Regions from separate parts of the Streptomyces sp. NPDC029164 genome, predicted to be linked through region 2. Evidence: riboswitches for the same ligand, from Rfam matches in the RefSeq annotation. Region 2 holds a riboswitch; the other holds the start of a gene.
The links. A riboswitch is a leader RNA that binds a small molecule or an ion and turns the genes downstream of it on or off. The one in region 2 is predicted to bind S-adenosylmethionine.

Region 1: linked by a shared signal. The riboswitch ahead of ACZ4VT_RS11475 (aminotransferase class V-fold PLP-dependent enzyme) and the one ahead of thrC (threonine synthase) in region 2 are both predicted to bind S-adenosylmethionine.

What each region holds. Positions count from the first base shown of each region.
Region 1 covers NZ_JBVHWW010000009.1:142,382-150,695, reverse strand. Annotated here, with positions in the region: gene qcrB (cytochrome bc1 complex cytochrome b subunit) at 1-382, shown strand, start outside; gene trpD (anthranilate phosphoribosyltransferase) at 547-1,611, shown strand; SAM riboswitch class IV at 1,701-1,817, shown strand; gene ACZ4VT_RS11475 (aminotransferase class V-fold PLP-dependent enzyme) at 2,076-3,512, shown strand; gene ACZ4VT_RS11470 (Lrp/AsnC family transcriptional regulator) at 4,075-4,356, opposite strand; gene ACZ4VT_RS11465 (rhomboid family intramembrane serine protease) at 4,353-5,075, opposite strand; gene ACZ4VT_RS11460 (hypothetical protein) at 5,222-5,461, shown strand; gene ACZ4VT_RS11455 (NYN domain-containing protein) at 5,502-6,866, shown strand; gene ACZ4VT_RS11450 (C40 family peptidase) at 7,119-8,147, shown strand.
Region 2 covers NZ_JBVHWW010000020.1:100,493-108,806, forward strand. Annotated here, with positions in the region: gene ACZ4VT_RS20595 (ROK family protein) at 1-829, opposite strand, end outside; gene ACZ4VT_RS20600 (ABC transporter substrate-binding protein) at 1,006-2,307, shown strand; gene ACZ4VT_RS20605 (DUF3263 domain-containing protein) at 2,355-2,591, shown strand; gene otsB (trehalose-phosphatase) at 2,783-3,631, shown strand; gene ACZ4VT_RS20615 (alpha,alpha-trehalose-phosphate synthase (UDP-forming)) at 3,771-5,234, opposite strand; gene ACZ4VT_RS20620 (glucosyl-3-phosphoglycerate synthase) at 5,284-6,234, opposite strand; SAM riboswitch class I at 6,420-6,576, shown strand; gene thrC (threonine synthase) at 6,594-7,868, shown strand; gene ACZ4VT_RS20630 (MoaD/ThiS family protein) at 7,906-8,184, shown strand.

The DNA of each region.
Region 1 (8,314 bases), on a different contig from region 2:
CGTCCGGATCGGCTTCTTCGTCGTCCCGGTCCTCGCCTTCATCGTCACCAAGCGGATCTGCCTCGGCCTCCAGCGCCGGGACCACGACAAGGTGCTGCACGGTCGCGAGACCGGCATCATCAAGCGTCTGCCGCACGGTGAGTTCGTCGAGGTCCACGAGCCGCTCCCGGCGGGCCAGCTGCACAAGCTCACCGCGCACGAGCAGTACAAGCCGATCGAGATCGGCCCGACGGTCGACGAGAACGGTGTCGAGCGCAAGGTGAAGGCCACGGAGAAGCTCCGCGCGAAGCTCAGCAAGGGCTTCTACGCGGAGAACAACCAGATTCCGAAGCCCACGGTGGAGGAGTACAAGGAGATCCAGGCCGGCCACGGCCACCACTGATCCCCTGCACGACCGTATGAGGGACTGATTTCGGTCAGTTCTGGTGTCGCCACGGCGAGAGCCCCGTCCAGTGTCCGGACGGGGCTCTTTGCCGTGTTCCGGGCTGGATAGGCTGGAGCCCTCCCATTCGACGTGGAAACCTTGACAAGCAGCAGGAGCGGACCATGAACGTTGTGACCCCGGCAGGCGGCGACAGCGTGGCGGCCCGTGGCTGGCCGGGCGTCCTCGACGCTCTGCTGACCGGCCAGGACCTGCGTGCCGACGACACCGCCTGGGCCATGGACCGGATCATGCGCGGGGAGGCCACCGACGCCCAGATCGCCGGCTTCACCGTCGCGCTGCGGGCGAAGGGGGAGACGGTCGCGGAGATCAACGGCCTCGTACGGGCGATGTACGAGCACGCCAACCTGATCGAGGTGCCGGGCCGGACGGTGGACATCGTCGGCACGGGCGGCGACGGGGCCAAGACGGTGAACATCTCGACGATGTCGGCGGTCGTCGTGGCCGGAACCGGTGCCAAGGTCGTCAAGCACGGGAACCGGGCCGCCTCCTCCGCGAGCGGCTCCTCGGACGTCCTGGAGAAGCTCGGGGTGAACCTCAACCTGAGCCGGGAGCGGGTCGTGGAGGTCGCCGAGGAGGCCGGCATCACCTTCTGCTTCGCGGTCAAGTTCCACCCGGCGCTGCGGCACGTGGCGGCGGCCCGCAAGGAGCTGGGCATCCGGACCTTCTTCAACGCGCTGGGCCCGCTGACCAACCCGGCCCGGGTGCGCGCCCAGGCGACCGGCGTGGCCGACCCCCGGATGGCCCCGATCATCGCGGGCGTACTCGCCGAGCGGGGCTCGTCCGCGCTGGTCTTCCGCGGTGACGACGGCCTGGACGAACTGACCACGACGGCCACCTCGCGCATCTGGTGGGTCCGCGACGGCAAGGTCTCGGAGCGGTCCTTCGACCCGCGCGACATCGGCATCGACCTGGTCGAGGTCTCGGCGCTGGCCGGCGGCGACCCCTCGTACAACGCGGACGTGGCCCGCCGCCTGCTGGCCGGCGAGACCGGCCCGGTCCGCGAAGCCGTACTGCTGAACTCGGCGGCGGCCCTGGTCGCCCTGGACCCGGGCACGGGCACGCTGGAGGAGCAGCTCGCCGCCGGTCTGGTGCGCGCGGCGGAGTCCATCGACTCGGGCGCGGCGCGCGCGGCGCTGGAGCGCTGGGTCGCGGCGAGCAACGCCTGACCACGATCGGGCGAATCGAGCCAAGGCCCCGGTCCACCATGCGGACCGGGGTCTTGCGCGCGGGGGATCTTGTGGCAGGATGCTGACCAGGTCACGAGTGACAGCGTTTAGGCCCCGGCTTGCTGTCCGGCAACCCTCCTTCCGTGGCGGGGTGCCCCGGGTGATGACCAGGTCGTAGGCAGCAAGGCCTACGGCAAGCGCGGATCCCTCGACACCAGGGGTCCTGGTCTTCTCGAGGAGCGTTTTCCGTGAGCAAGCGAATGCGATAGGGCGACTCCGCCCCTACTTCACCCCTCGGATCAGGGTCACTTCCGTGTACCCCCGCCGACCGTTCGGTCCGGCCCGAGGGCTCTCCCGTACCTCCCCCAGACTACGTCCGGGGGGACCCCCAGGACGGCCGCACGGCCGTACCCGCGTACGGGCACTCCGAAGCCATTCAGCCCTGCCTGCCGGGAGATACCGCCATGTCCGCATTCCTGAACGCCGCCGCCACCGCCGCCGCCACCTCCGTCGCCACCGCCGACGCCGCCGAGGGCCCCGCCTGTGCCGCGCCGCTGCCGGTGCTCGGCCGGGACGTCACCGTCCCGCTCGTCATCGGCGGCGAGGTCACCTACGCCGCCCTGGACTACGCCGCCAGCGCCCCCGCGCTCCAGCGGGTCTGGGACGACGTGGCCGCGTACGCCCCGTACTACGGCAGCGTGCACCGCGGCGCCGGGTACCTCTCGCAGCTCTCCACCGACCTCTTCGAGCAGAGCCGGGTCACGGTCGCCGAGTTCCTCGACTGCCGCCCCTGCGACCAGGTGGTCTTCACCCGGTCCACCACCGACTCGCTGAACCTGCTCGCCGCCGTGCTCCCCGCCGACTGCCAGGTGTTCGTCTTCGAGACCGAGCACCACGCCTCGCTCCTGCCCTGGACGAACGCGCAGGTCACCTACCTCAACGCCCCCCGCACCCCGGGTGAGGCCGTCGCCACCCTGGAGCGGGCCCTCGCCGACCGCGAGCCATCCCCTGGCTCTTCGAGCTGGGGAGACCCCAAGGGCCCGGCCCTGGTCTGCGTCACCGGCGCGTCCAACGTCACCGGTGAACTGTGGCCGGTGAAGGAACTCGCCGCCGCCGCGCACGCCCACGGCGCGCGGATCGTCCTGGACGCCGCCCAGCTGGCCCCGCACCACCCCGTCTCGGTCCAGGACCTGGACGTGGACTGGGTCGCCTTCTCCGGACACAAGCTCTACGCGCCCTTCGGCTCGGGCGTGCTCGCCGGCCGCGCGGACTGGCTCCAGCAGGCGGAGCCGTACCTCGCGGGCGGCGGCGCCTCCCGCAAGGTGGCCCGGCGCGAGGACGGCGGCGTGGACGTCGAGTGGCACACCACGGCCGCCCGCCACGAGGCCGGCTCCCCGAACGTCATCGGCGTCTACTCCATCGCCTCCGCCTGCAAGGCCCTGACCGAGGCGGGCTTCGACAGTCTCGTCGCCCGCGAGCGCCACCTCATCGCCAAGGTCCGCGAAGGCCTGTCCGAGGTCCCGGCGGTCCGCGTCCTGTCGCTCTTCGGCGACGACGCCCCGCGCGTCGGCGTCATCTCCTTCGTGGTGGACGGCTGGAACAGCTCCCACTTCGCCGCCGCGCTGTCCGCGGAGTACGGGATCGGCGTCCGCGACGGCCTGTTCTGCGCCCACCCGCTGGTCCGCACCCTGCTCGGCAGCGAGCCGCAGGCCCAGGGCGAATGCGGAGCCCCGGAGGCGGCCCCGGGGGAGCGCTCGCTGAACGCGATCCGCGTCAGCTTCGGCGCGGGCACCCCCGACGAGCACGTCGAGCGCTTCGTCCGTGCGGTGCAGGAGCTCGTCGCGGACGGCGCGAAGTGGCAGTACCGCACGGAGGAAGGCCGCTGCGTTCCCGCCGTGTGACACCGTACGGGTCTCGGAGGCCGCCGACGAGCGGGAGGCGGCGGCCGGCGCCCGGGTACGTCTCCCACATCGACGAGGGCCTCGCGGACTACCTCCGCGGCTACGTCTTCTGGCTCGGGGAGAGCACCGTCTCGCCCAGCCGGGCGAGCCCCTGCCGAACCTCTGACGGGTGTGGGCCGGTGCCCCGCCGGAATGTCTCCTCGTCGTCGCGCCTGCGGGCACCGCTGCGACCGGGGGAGGGCGGTTGCGCGCTCCTCCTGCGGGGACACTCCGCCGTGTCCCCACCCCACGGCCGGCGCGGGGGAGCGGGGGCACGCAGGGGCGTCCCCGCAGGAGGAGCGCGCAACCGCCCTCACGGCCGTGACGGGCCCGCAGGCGCGACGACGAGGAGACGTCCCGGAGGGACCCCGCGGTCGGCCCGGCGCACTCGAAGGGCCGCCCCGAGCGGAGCCCATGCCCTACTGCGGACCGTGCCGGAGGGCGCAGGGCCCCGCCGGCGTTTGAGGCGTCGCGAAGCCGCGGCCGGGGCTACGGGGCGACCCGATACCCGCACGGCACAGCGCTACGCGTCGAGGCCGATCGCGAACGCCGCCTCCAGGTCGTGCTGCGAGTACGTGCGGAACGCCACGTGCGTGTCCGTCGCCTCGACGCCCGGGATCTTGCTGATGCGGCCCGGGATGATGTCCGCCAGGTTCTCGTGGCGGGCCACGCGGACCAGCGCGATCAGGTCGTACGTCCCCGTGACGGAGTAGACCTCGCTGACGCTGTCCAGCGCGGCGATCGACTCGGCGATCTCGGGGATCCGGTCCACGCTGGTCTTGATGAGCACGATCGCGGTGATCACGGCTGGCTGTCTCCCTCGGTGGCCGTCGCTGGTCGCCTCACTCTAGTCGCACCCCGATACCGGACCCATGCGTAGAGGAAGCCGACCGAGAAGCCCACCAGGTGGGCCAGGTAGGCGACCCCGGGGCCGCTGTCCGCCCGCTGCGCCGCCACCCATTGGAGGGCGAACCAGAACAGCAGCACGATCCACGCCGGGAACCGCAGCGGCAGGAAGAACAGGAAGGGGAACAGGCTCGTCACCCTCGCCCGCGGGAGCAGGTAGAGGAAGGCGCCCAGCACCGCCGAGATGGCTCCGGACGCTCCCACCAGGGTCTGCGCGGACCCCTCGTTGGCCGCCGCGTACGCCGCCAGTGCCACGTACCCCGTACAGATGTAGAAGACGAGGAACGCCGGGCGGCCCATCCGCTCCTCCGCCATCGCCCCGAAGACGTGGAGGAAGAGCATGTTCCCGAGCAGGTGCAGCCAGCCGCCGTGGACGAACAGCGCCGTCAGCGGGGTGAGCCAGGCGCGCGGGGTGCCCGTGAAGAGCTCGTCCGGGACCACGCCCCAGCGCCGGAAGTACGCGGTCCCGGCGGTCAGCAGCTCGTCGCCCGTCCCGTAGACCGGGTTGAGCCCCGAGGCAGGGCCGAGTACGAACACCACACCGCAGCCCGCGATCAGCGCATGGGTGACCACCGGTCCCCGGGCAGCCTCGCGTACGGCCCGCCACCTTACGATCATGTGACAGAGCATGACGCAACGGGACCCACCTGAGGCGGTGGCAGGCCGTAGGGTTACGAGCTGCGGTCCGCCGGCCGGTGAAGACACGCGCACACGGCGGCGCGGACGGCTTTAATTGAATCAGCTACGAAGGAGAGAGCGTCCTGATGACGGTTCCCCTGCCGACCGACACCACCCGGTGGCGCTGCACCCTGTGCGGCAACCTCACGCGCTTCGACGTCACCCGTTCGTCGAAGGTCGTCGAGTACGTCCACCTGGACCTCGCCGGGGAACCCAAGGTCGAGGAACGCGAGGTGGTCAATGAGACCATCGAGTCGGTCCGCTGCCGCTGGTGCAACGCGGTGGACCAGATCGAGCTCGTGGACAGGCCGGGCGCGGACTCCTGACGGAGGCGTGCCCACAGGTAGATCACGGTAGGGGTGACGGATTGTGGAGCCAGCAAGCGGCGCTGAGCCGGCCGACGCGGCCGGCGACGCCGCCGAGGCACTCGACCGCCCGCTGCCGGAAGGCGTGCGGCGGCGGGTCGTCGCGCTCGTCTCGGACGCCTTCGGCGCGCTGACGGTCGCGGACCTGCCGGCGCAGCTGCGCCAGTACGCCCGTTTCACCCCGACCCGGCGCGCCAAGTTCGCCGGCAACGCCATGGCCACGGCGGTCGAGACCGATGCCGTGTTCCGCGGCCGGGTCGCCGAGAAGCTGCGCGAGGCGCAGGCGGAGCTGGCCGCGGCCCTGGAGTCGGGTGCGCCGCCCGCCGCCGCGGATCCGCTGGACGTGGCGGCCGCCGCGTTCGTCCTGAGGCCGGCCGGCTGGGTCAAGCTGGTGGCCGCCGCGGGCGAGGAGGCGCAGCGCGCCGACGCCGAGCGGGTCGGCGAGGAGACCCGGCGTGAGCTGGAGCGGCTGCGCGAGGAGCTGGCCCACGCCCGGGAGGCGCAGCGCACGGGCGGTGAGCACGTGCGCGGGGAGCTGGACGCGGCCCGCAAGGAAGCGGAATCGCTTCAGCGCAAGCTGCGCAGCGCCCTCAGCGACGTCAAGCGCGGTGAGGCGGCCCTGCGCAAGCTGACTGCCGAGGTCGACGGGATCCGCGGCGACGCGGCCACCCGGGTGGCCGCCGCCGAGAGCGAGAGCCGCCGGCTCAAGTCCCGTCTCGCGGAGGTGGAGGCGGCGCTGGAGACCTCGCGCCGGGCCACCCGCGAGGGGCGCAGCATCGAGGACATGCGGCTGCGGCTGCTGCTGGACACCGTGCTGGACGCGGCCCAGGGGCTGCGCCGCGAGCTGGCGCTGCCGCCCGTGAACACCCGCCCCGCGGACACCGTGGACGCGGTGGAGCCGGGCCGGATGACGCCGAAGGACATCGCGGCGCGCGCCCTGTCGGAGACCGATCCGGCGTTGCTGGACCAGCTGTTGGCACTGCCCCAGGCCCATCTGGTGGTCGACGGCTACAACGTGACCAAGACGGGCTATCCGACGATGCCGCTGGAGAAGCAGCGGCTGCGGCTGCTGGGCGGGCTGTCGATGCTGGCCGCGCAGACGGGCGCGGAGATGACCTGTGTCTTCGACGGTGCCGAACTGGCGGCCCCGGTGCTGCTCGCGCCGCCGCGCGGGGTGCGGGTGCTGTTCTCCAAGGCGGGGGTGACGGCGGACGAGCTGATCCGTCAGCTGGTGCGCGCCGAACCGCCCGGCCGGCCGGTGGTCGTGGTCTCCACCGACCGGGAGGTCGCCGACGGGGTGGCCAAGGCGGGTGCGCGGCCGGTGACGTCCGCTTTGCTCCTGAAGCGGCTTTCGCGAGTTTCGTAACTCCCCTCCTGAATGCCGGAATTGACCGGCGTCGCAGTGAACGTACCGTCAAGTGCCCGGCACAGAGCGTGCGCTGTAGGTAAAGAACCTGGTCGGAGAGCACATTTTTTCCCGGCGGGATTTGAACTGATCACAGCAAGGTCACTAGGGTGCGTTCAAACCTTCGTGCGGTAGATCACTCATTCGGAGTGGCGGCGAAGGTGCTGCCGAGTTGCGTTCTTCGGTGGCTCTAGGAAGAAGGAGCTCGCCTCCGTGGCGTCCCACCGTCGACCCAAGCAGCCGAACCGCACTCGTGTGACCGTGCTCGGCGCCACCGCGGCCGCCGTGGTCGCCCTCACCTCCCAGAGCGCCTCCGCCGCCCCGGCGAAGCCGACCAAGGACGAGGTCAAGACCCAGGTCGACGCCCTCTACGAAGAGGCGGAGCAGGCCACCGAGAAGTTCAACGGGGCCAAGGAACGCCAGGAGACGCTGGAGAAGGAGATAGCCCAGCTCCAGGACCAGGTCGCACGCGGCCAGGGCGACCTCAACGAGCTGCGCAGCACCCTCGGTTCGATGGCCAGCGCCCAGTACCGCAACGGCGGCATCGACCCCTCCCTCGCCCTCCTCCTCTCCGAGGACCCCGACAGCTACCTCGACAAGGCCTCCTCCCTCGAGCACCTGAGCGGCAAGCAGGTCGAGGCGGTCCAGAAGATCCAGGCCAAGCAGCGCAGCCTCGCGCAGCAGCGCCAGGAGGCCTCCGGCAAGCTCGCCGACCTCGACGCCACCCGCAAGGAGCTGGCCGAGAAGAAGAAGGTCTCCACGGACAAGCTCGCCGCGGCGCAGGCCCTGCTCAACAGCCTGACCGCGCAGGAGCGTGCGGCGCTCAAGGACGAGGAGTCCCGCGCGAGCCGCGCCGACGGCCAGCGCGTCGACCTCGGCAACGTCAGCGCCTCCGGCCGCGCCGGAGCCGCCCTCGCCGCCGCGAAGACCAAGCTGGGCTTCACCTACCAGTCCGGCGGCACCGGCCCCAACGTCTACGACTGCTCGGGTCTGACCCAGTGGGCGTACAAGCAGGCCGGCGTCAGCATCAGCCGCACCACCTTCACCCAGGTCAATGACGGCACCCGCATCAGCCGCAGCCAGCTCCAGCCCGGTGACCTGGTCTTCTTCTACGGGGACCTGCACCACGTCGGCCTCTACGCCGGCAACAACATGACGCTGCACGCCTCGAACCCGCGCAGCGGCATCAAGTACGAGTCCATGGACAACATGCCGTTCCAGTTCGGCGTCCGCGTCGGCTGACGCGTCGCACACCGCCCATCCGGGCGAATTTCCGCGGCCCCTTTCCGACCACACGCCCCGCCGGTGACCTGCGTCTCCTGCGGGGCGTCCCTGTGTGCGCCCTCCGACGGTCGTTGGCCGGCATGTGACCGTCCGGCTACTGTCTGCCAGCGCGGAACCCGGCACAA
Region 2 (8,314 bases):
GGAACGTCACGCGCTCCTCCACGGCCGTCCGTAGTGGTGTGAACAAGGTTTCCCCCGCCTCGGCGAGCCCGCCACCGATGATCAGCGTGCGCGGGTCCAGCAGGGTGATCGCGGTGACCAGCCCGTCGGCGAGCGCGCCGACGGCGGCCAGCCAGACCTCCCGGGCGCGCGCGTCGCCGGCTTCGACGGCTTTGGCGCAGTCCGCGGCGTCGGCCCCGGGGTCGCCGGAGGCGGCCGCCCAGGCGCGGCTGACGGCCGAGGCCGAGGCGAGGGTCTCCAGACAGCCGTGCTGGCCGCAGCCGCAGGCGGGGCCGCCGGGGCGCACCACGATGTGCCCGATCTCGCCCGCGTAGCCGTGGGCGCCGGCCTCGATGCGGCCGGCGATGCCGATGGCTCCGGCGATGCCGGTGCCGAGGGGGACGAAGAGGAAGCGGTCGGCGCCGCGGCCGGCGCCGATGCGGCCCTCGGCGAGTCCGCCCGTGCGCACGTCGTGGCCGAGGGCCACCGGGATGCCGCCGAGTCCGGCGCTGAGCAGGGCGCGCATCGGTACGTCGCGCCAGCCCAGGTTCGCCGCGTAGACGGCGATCCCGTGGTCGGCGTCGACGATGCCGGGGACGGCGACCCCGGCGGCGGAGGCGGTCCGTCCGAAGCGTTCACGGCCGGTGTCGAGCAGCTCGGCGGCGAAGTCCTGGATCGTCTCGACGACGGCGTCGGGGCCCCGCTCGCGGCCGGTGGCGCGGCGCGCTTCGTGGAGCAGGGTGCCGTCGGCGGCGACGAGGGCGGCCTTCATCCCGGTGCCGCCCACATCGAGGGCGATGACGTGTTTCACGGGTTTCACAGAGACAGTCTCGCGTGCTCGGCGTGGAAAGGTCTAGTCCATTGGGAGGGATTGTTGAGTGGCCATACAAAATCCGGACCCCGGCCGGGATCCCGATGTGGACGAGCCGCCAAAGTGGTGTAGACCTTACGTGGATCGTACGTACAACAAGGGGTGGATCGAGAACTGTGAAGGGCCGTTACCTGAGCCTGGCCGCGTCGGGCGCCGTGCTGTGCCTGACTGCCGTGACGCTGACGGGCTGCGGAGCCGTCGACGGGCTCACCGGAGACAACGAGGTGACCCTGCGGGTCGTGGCGGCCGACTACGGGGACAATCCGCAGAACTCCTCGGCCGGGTACTGGAAGGGCCTCGCCGACGGCTTCGAGAAGACCAACCCCGGCGTCAAGGTCGAGGTCTCCGTCTACTCGTGGTCCGAGGTCGACGCCAAGGTCGCCGACATGGTCAAGGCCGGCAAGGCCCCCGACATCGCCCAGATCGGCGCCTATGCCGACTACGCGGCCGCCGGAAAGCTCTACTCGGCGGCGGAACTGCTCTCGGTGAAGACCGAGGCCGACTTCCTCGGCTCCCTCGCGGACGCGGGCAAGGTCAAGCAGGTCCAGTACGGCCTGCCCTTCGTCTCCAGCACCCGGCTGCTCTTCTACAACGAGAAGCTGCTGGCCGACGCGGGCGTGATCGGCAAGGACGCCAAGGGCGGCTGGCAGCCGAAGAGCTGGGCGGACCTGGAGGCGGCGGCCAAGAAGCTCAAGGGCGCGGGCGTGCCCACCCCCTTCGCGCTGCCGCTGGGCCGCGAGGAGGCGCAGGCCGAGACGATGATGTGGATGCTCTCGGGCGGCGGCGGCTACACCGACAACGAGGAGTCCTACTCGATCGACTCCGCCGAGAACGTCAAGGCGCTGGAGTTCCTGCGGGACAAGATGGTCGGCCAGGGGCTGACCGGCCCCGTCGAGCCGGGGAAGCTGGACCGGCAGGCCGCCTTCGACGCCTTCACCAAGGGCGAGGTCGGCATGCTCAACGGACACCCGTCGCTGATGAAGCAGGCCGAGGCCAAGGGCGTGAAGTTCGGCATGGTCCCGCTGCCGACGGCCACCGGGTCCCCGGAGCCGGCCATGGGCGTCGCGGACTGGGTCATGGCCTTCAAGAACGGCCACCGCGCGCAGTCCGGGAAGTTCCTGGACTACCTGTACGAGCCGAAGAACGTGACGACCTTCACGGACATGTACGACCTGCTCCCGGCCACCACCAGCGGCTACCAGGCCAAGCAGGGCGCCACGGGTGGCTCGGCGCCGCAGCTGAGGCCCTTCCTGACGGCGCTGCCCGGCTCGCGGTTGTACCCGGTCGGCAAGAAGTCCTGGGCGGGCGTCAGCGAGGACATCAAGCAGAACATCGGCAAGACCGTCCAGCCCGGCGGGCAGCCGGCGAAGGTGCTGGAGGAGATCGCCACGGCGGCGCGGGCGTCGGACCCGCGCTGAGCGGTGGCGACGGGCCGGGTGTCAGACGGCGGCGTTAATCTGGCGGTATGACGGACGAGGGGCAGCTGACGGCCACGGAGGCCGCGGTGCTCGCGTACGAGGGACGCACCTGGCCCGGGCCCGGAGCCAAGGAACGGGCCATACGGGAAGGGCTGGGGATTACCCCCGTCCGCTACTACCAGCTGCTCAACGCGCTGATGGACGACCCGCGGGCCCTGGCCCACGCGCCGGGCACGGTCAACCGGCTCCGCCGGATCCGCGAGGCCCAGCGGGCCCGGCGCTAGGCCGCCGCCAGGCCGGGCGATGGGCCGCGCGACAGGCCGGGCGATGGCCCCGCGCAGGCCTGGAGAAGGCCCCCGCGACAGCCCGGGCGATGGCCCCGCGCCAGGCCCGGCGATGGCCCCCGCGACAGGCCGGGCGATGGGCCGCGCCCGTGCCGTAGCCGTCGCCGCGCTGGGCCGTTAGGGTCGTGCGTATGGGGAGCCATCCGCACGACCTGCCGATGCCCGTCACCGCAGCGGGACGCGAGGGACTCGAAGCCCTGCTGCGCGCACCCCGCCGGTCCGTGGTCGCCCTCGACTTCGACGGCACCCTCGCCGACATCGTCCCGGACCCGGACCAGGCCAGAGCCCACCCCGGAGCCGTCCCGGCCCTCTCCGCGCTCGCCCCCGAGGTCGCCTCGGTGGCCGTGATCACCGGCCGGCCGGCGGGCGTCGCCGTCCGCTACGGGGGCTTCGCGGGGGTCCCCGGACTGGAACACCTCGTCGTCCTCGGCCACTACGGCGCGGAGCGCTGGGACGCGGTCACCGGGATCGTGCACGCCCCGGCCGAGCACCCCGGGGTGGCGGCGGTACGGGCCGAGCTCCCGGGGTTCCTGGACTCGATCGGGGCCTGGCAGGGCACCTGGATCGAGGAGAAGGGCCGGGCGCTGGCCGTGCACACCCGGCGGGCCGCGGATCCGGCGGCGGCCTTCGCGGCCCTGCGCGAACCCCTGGCCGAGCTGGCCGCGCGGCACGGGCTGATGGTGGAGCCGGGCCGCGCGGTCCTGGAGCTCCGCCCCCCGGGCATGGACAAGGGCGTCGCCCTGACGGAGTTCCTCGCGGAGCGGGACGCGGAGGCGGTCCTGTACGCGGGCGACGACCTGGGTGACCTGGCGGCGTACTCGGCCGTCGAAAAACGCCGCGCCGACGGCCTCCCGGGCCTGCTGGTGTGCAGCGGCTCGGCCGAGGTCCCCGAGCTCGCCGCACGGGCCGACGTGGTCCTGGCCGGACCGGGCGAGGTCGTAGCCTTCCTGACCACCCTGGCCGAGGCCGCGCGAGCCTGAAAAGACCGGGGCTCCGCCCCGCACCCCGGACGGAGTCCGGGGGAGGGTCTGGGGCGGAGCCACAGCAGCGGCGCGGGCGCCGAACCGCCGGGGGCCAGCCGCCGGACCCCCGCGCCTCAAACGCCGGCGGGGCTGAACGTCACGGCAGCAGGTCTGACAGTTGGGCCGTGAACCAGGCGGCCGGGGGGAGGGCCGTGGCGGCGGCGGCCAAGCGCTGCGTGCGCTCCGCACGCTCGGCGTCCGGCATGGCCAGCGCCGCGTGCAACGCCTCCGCCGTCGCCGAGACGTCGTACGGGTTCACCGTCAGCGCGTCCGCCCGGAGCTCCTCGTACGCCCCCGCCCCGGTGGACAGCACCAGCGCGCACCCCGCCTCCGACACCACGGGGATCTCCTTCGCCACGAGGTTCATCCCGTCCCGCACCGGGTTCACCAGTGCCACGTCCGCCATCCGGTACACCGCCAGCGACCGCGCGAAGTCGTCCTGCACCGACACCAGCACCGGCTGCCAGTCCGCCGTTCCGAACTCCTCGTTGATCTCCGCCGCCAGCTCCCGCACCGACTCCGTGTACGCCCGGTACACCGCCAGGTCCTGCCGTGACGGGTACGCCGAGGCCAGGTGGACGACCCGGCCCCGCCACTCGGGGTGGACCGTCAGCAGCTCCCGGTACGCCAGCAGCCCCCGCAGGATGTTCTTCGACAGCTCGGTCCGGTCCACCCGGGCGATCGTCTTGCGGTCGCCGACCTCCGCCCGCAGCTGCGCCAGCTTCTCGTCCACCTCCGGCCGGTGCGCCAGCGCCCGCAGTTCGTCCGCGTCCACCCCGAGGGGGTACGCGGTCACCTCGGTGAACTGCCGCTTCGCGTAGCCGCGCCCGTCCGGGGCCGCCCGGCGGTGCCACACCCCGCGCTCCGGGGTCCCGGCCGGGAAGTACGCTTCCGCGATGCCGTCCAGGTCGTCCCTGCTCGCGCCACTGGCGAAGTTGCCCGCCCACCTCGCCGTGTGGAAGCCCAGCCGGTCCGCGCCGAGCATCCCCCACACCAGCTGGCTCCGGATGTCGTCCGGGATCATGTCCATGAACTCCCGTGAGGCCCACGGGGTGTGCGTGAAGTGCCCGATCCGCAGGTCCGGCCGCAGCTGCCGCAACTGCCCGGGGACCAGCGCCAGGTGGTAGTCCTGCACCAGGACGCGGGCCCCTTCCGCCGCCTCCTGGGCGAGGGCGCGCGCGAAGGCCTCGTTGTACGCGACGTACGCATCCCACCGCCGCCGGAACTCCGCGTCGAAGACCGGCTCGCGCGGGACGTCGTACAGGTGGTGGTGCGTGAACCACAGCACAGAGTTGGCGATGCCGTTGTAGGCCGCGTCGTACACCGTGGGATCGATGTCCAGCATCCGGACGCCCGGCTCGGCCACCCCCCGGCGGACCGCCTCCCGGTCCGCCTCCGAGAGGGCCGCGCAGATCCACAGCGCTCCCGGCTGCTCCGCGAGGGCGGCGGAGAGCCCGGAGACGAGTCCGCCCCCGCCGCGCCGGGCGCTGAGGCCGCCTTCGGCGTCGATCGCGTACGAGAGGGGGCCGCGGTTGGCGGCTACGAGTACCTGAGAAGCCATGCGGCGAACCTAGCCCGGCCCGCGCTCGCTCAAACTTTCCAGGCCGACGTCACGCCACGCGGCGCAGCGCGTACTCCTTGATGCCGAGCATCGGCGGCCGCTCCTCGGTGTCCACCGCGTACGTCCGCGGCACGAACCCTTCCGGCCCCCGCTCGAACTGCGTCAGCTCCGGCCGGAGCAGGTGCCCGCGCGACAGGCGCAGCAGGGCGGTGCGGTAGATCGCGGCGGCCATCCGGCCCAGCGCCTGCCCGTCCTGGTGGCGGTGGACGCGGACGCCCACGTCCACCTGGGCGAGCGCGTCCAGCCCGACCGTGTGCAGCGCGTCGACCAGCAGGCCCAGCTCGACGCCGTACCCGACGGGGAACGGCAGCCGTTCCAGCAGGGAGCGGCGTACGGCGTACTCGCCGCCCAGCGGCTGGACGAAGCCGGCCAGCTGCGGCCAGTGCAGGTTGAGGAGGGGGCGGGCCACCAGTTCCGTGACCCGGCCGCCCTGCCCGGGGGCGTCACCGAGCGGGCGGTCGTACATGGCCTTGACGAACTGCACGTCCGGTTCGGTCAGCAGCGGTCCGACGATCCCCGAGACGAAGGCGGAGGAGAAGTCCCGCAGGTCGGCGTCGACGAAGCAGACGATGTCCCCGCTGGTGGCCAGCAGCGAGCGCCACAGCACCTCGCCCTTGCCGGGCAGTGCCGGGAGCCTCGGCAGGATCTCGTCGCGGTGCACCACCCGGGCGCCGGCCTTCGCCGCGACCTCCGCCGTACGATCGGTCGAGCCCGAGTCGATGACGATCAGCTCGTCCACCAGAGGGAACGGCAGCCCCTCGATCAGCTCGCGCCGGATGACCTCGACGATCGCGCCGACCGTCGCCTCCTCGTCCAGCGCGGGCAGCACCACGCTGACCGTGGTCCCGGCCGCCCGCTTCCGGTCGAGCAGCTGGTCGAGCGGTCGGTCGGCGGCTGACCAGGAGCGGTCCGCCAGCCAGCGCTCCACCTCTTCCAGCACCCTCAGCACTCCCTGGTTGTCGGCGTTATCGGCCGTTATGTGATCCATCTCGCGGTTCGGACGGCTGTCTCAACCGCCCGGCCCTTCGGTTACAGTCTTGAACAACGCGAAGGGCCACCGCATGCCGGGGGTCCCCGCGTACAAACGCACCGGCGCGCCACAGAGCGCGTGTGCCGGTGCCATACCGCTCATCCAGAGGGGCAGAGGGACACGGCCCGTTGAAGCCCCGGCAACCCTCCAGTCGGTTCTCGCGATCGCACGTCAGCGACGTCAGCGAGGTCCCCGGCTAGGGAAGGTGCCAATTCCGTCTCATGGCGAAGTGCGCCATGGGGAAGATGAGGAGAAAGGGCCTCGCCATCATGGCTGCACAGACTGTCGCCACCTCTGTCGATCTCGGACCTGCCAACGGTCTTTCCTGTCGCGAGTGCGGCACCCGCTTCGAGCTCGGCCCCATCTTCGCGTGCGCCGAGTGCTTCGGACCTCTGGAAGTCGCCTACGACCTCCCGACCGGCGACCCCGAGGCCCTGCGCGCCGCGATCGAGGCCGGCCCCACCAACATCTGGCGTTACGCGCCGCTGCTGCCCGTCCCCGCGGACGTGGCCTCCAAGCCGAGCCTGAACCCGGGATTCACGAAGCTCGTGGACGCCGCCAACCTGGCCAAGGAGCTCGGCGTCACCGGCAAGCTCTACGTCAAGGACGACTCCGGCAACCCGACGCACTCCTTCAAGGACCGCGTCGTGGCCATCGCCGTCGAGGCCGCCCGCGCCTTCGGCTTCACCACCCTCTCCTGCTCCTCCACCGGCAACCTGGCCGGCGCCGTCGGCGCCGCGGCCGCCCGCGCCGGCTTCCGCTCCTGCGTGTTCATCCCGCACGACCTGGAGCAGGGCAAGGTCGTCATGGCCGGTGTGTACGGCGGCGACCTGGTCGGCATCGAGGGCAACTACGACGACGTCAACCGCTTCTGCTCCGAGCTCATCGGCGACCCGCTGGGCGAGGGCTGGGGCTTCGTCAACGTCAACCTGCGCCCGTACTACGGAGAGGGCTCCAAGACCCTCGCCTACGAGATCTGCGAGCAGCTCGGCTGGCAGCTGCCCGACCAGCTCGTGATCCCGATCGCGTCCGGCTCGCAGCTGACGAAGATCGACAAGGGGTTGCAGGAGCTGATCAAGCTCGGCCTCGTCGAGGACAAGCCGTACAAGATCTTCGGCGCCCAGGCCGAGGGCTGCTCCCCGGTGTCGACCGCCTTCAAGGCCGGTCACGACGTGGTCCGCCCGCAGAAGCCGAACACCATCGCCAAGTCCCTCGCGATCGGCAACCCGGCGGACGGCCCGTACGTCCTGGACATCGCGCGGCGCACCGGCGGTTACGTCGAGGACGTGAACGACGAGCAGGTCGTCGAGGCCATCAAGATCCTCGCGCAGACCGAGGGCATCTTCGCCGAGACCGCGGGCGGCGTGACCGTCGGCGTGACGAAGAAGCTCATCGAGAACGGGCAGCTCGACCCGACGCTGACCACCGTCGTCCTCAACACCGGCGACGGCCTGAAGACCCTGGAAGCGGTGGCCGCGGAGAGCGGGCAGACCGCCACCATCCGCCCGAGCCTGGACGCGTTCCGCGCCGCCGGCCTGGCCTGACCATCTCCTCCTGCTCTACCGGAAAGGCAGTAGCGCCATGAGCGTCAACGTCCGCATCCCCACCATCCTGCGCACCTACACCGGCGGTCAGGCCGAGGTGCCCGCAGAGGGCGCGACCCTCGCCGAGGTCATCCAGTCCCTGGAGGCGAGCCACCCGGGCATCGCCGCGCGCGTCCTGGACGACCAGGGCAAGCTGCGCCGTTTCGTGAACGTCTACGTCAACGACGACGACGTGCGCTTCGAGGGCGGGCTGGAGGCGAAGACGCCGGACGGCGCCGGCGTCTCGATCATTCCGGCCGTCGCGGGCGGATGCTGATCCTCTCGGCCCCTTTGTCGCCTGACAGGTGACACGCGCAAACCGAAATTGCCCCCTCCGCTAAAAGCGGAGGGGGCAATTCTGCTTGATTGGGCGGGGTAGAGTTGGGGAAGTCCCCTCCGCCGGACTT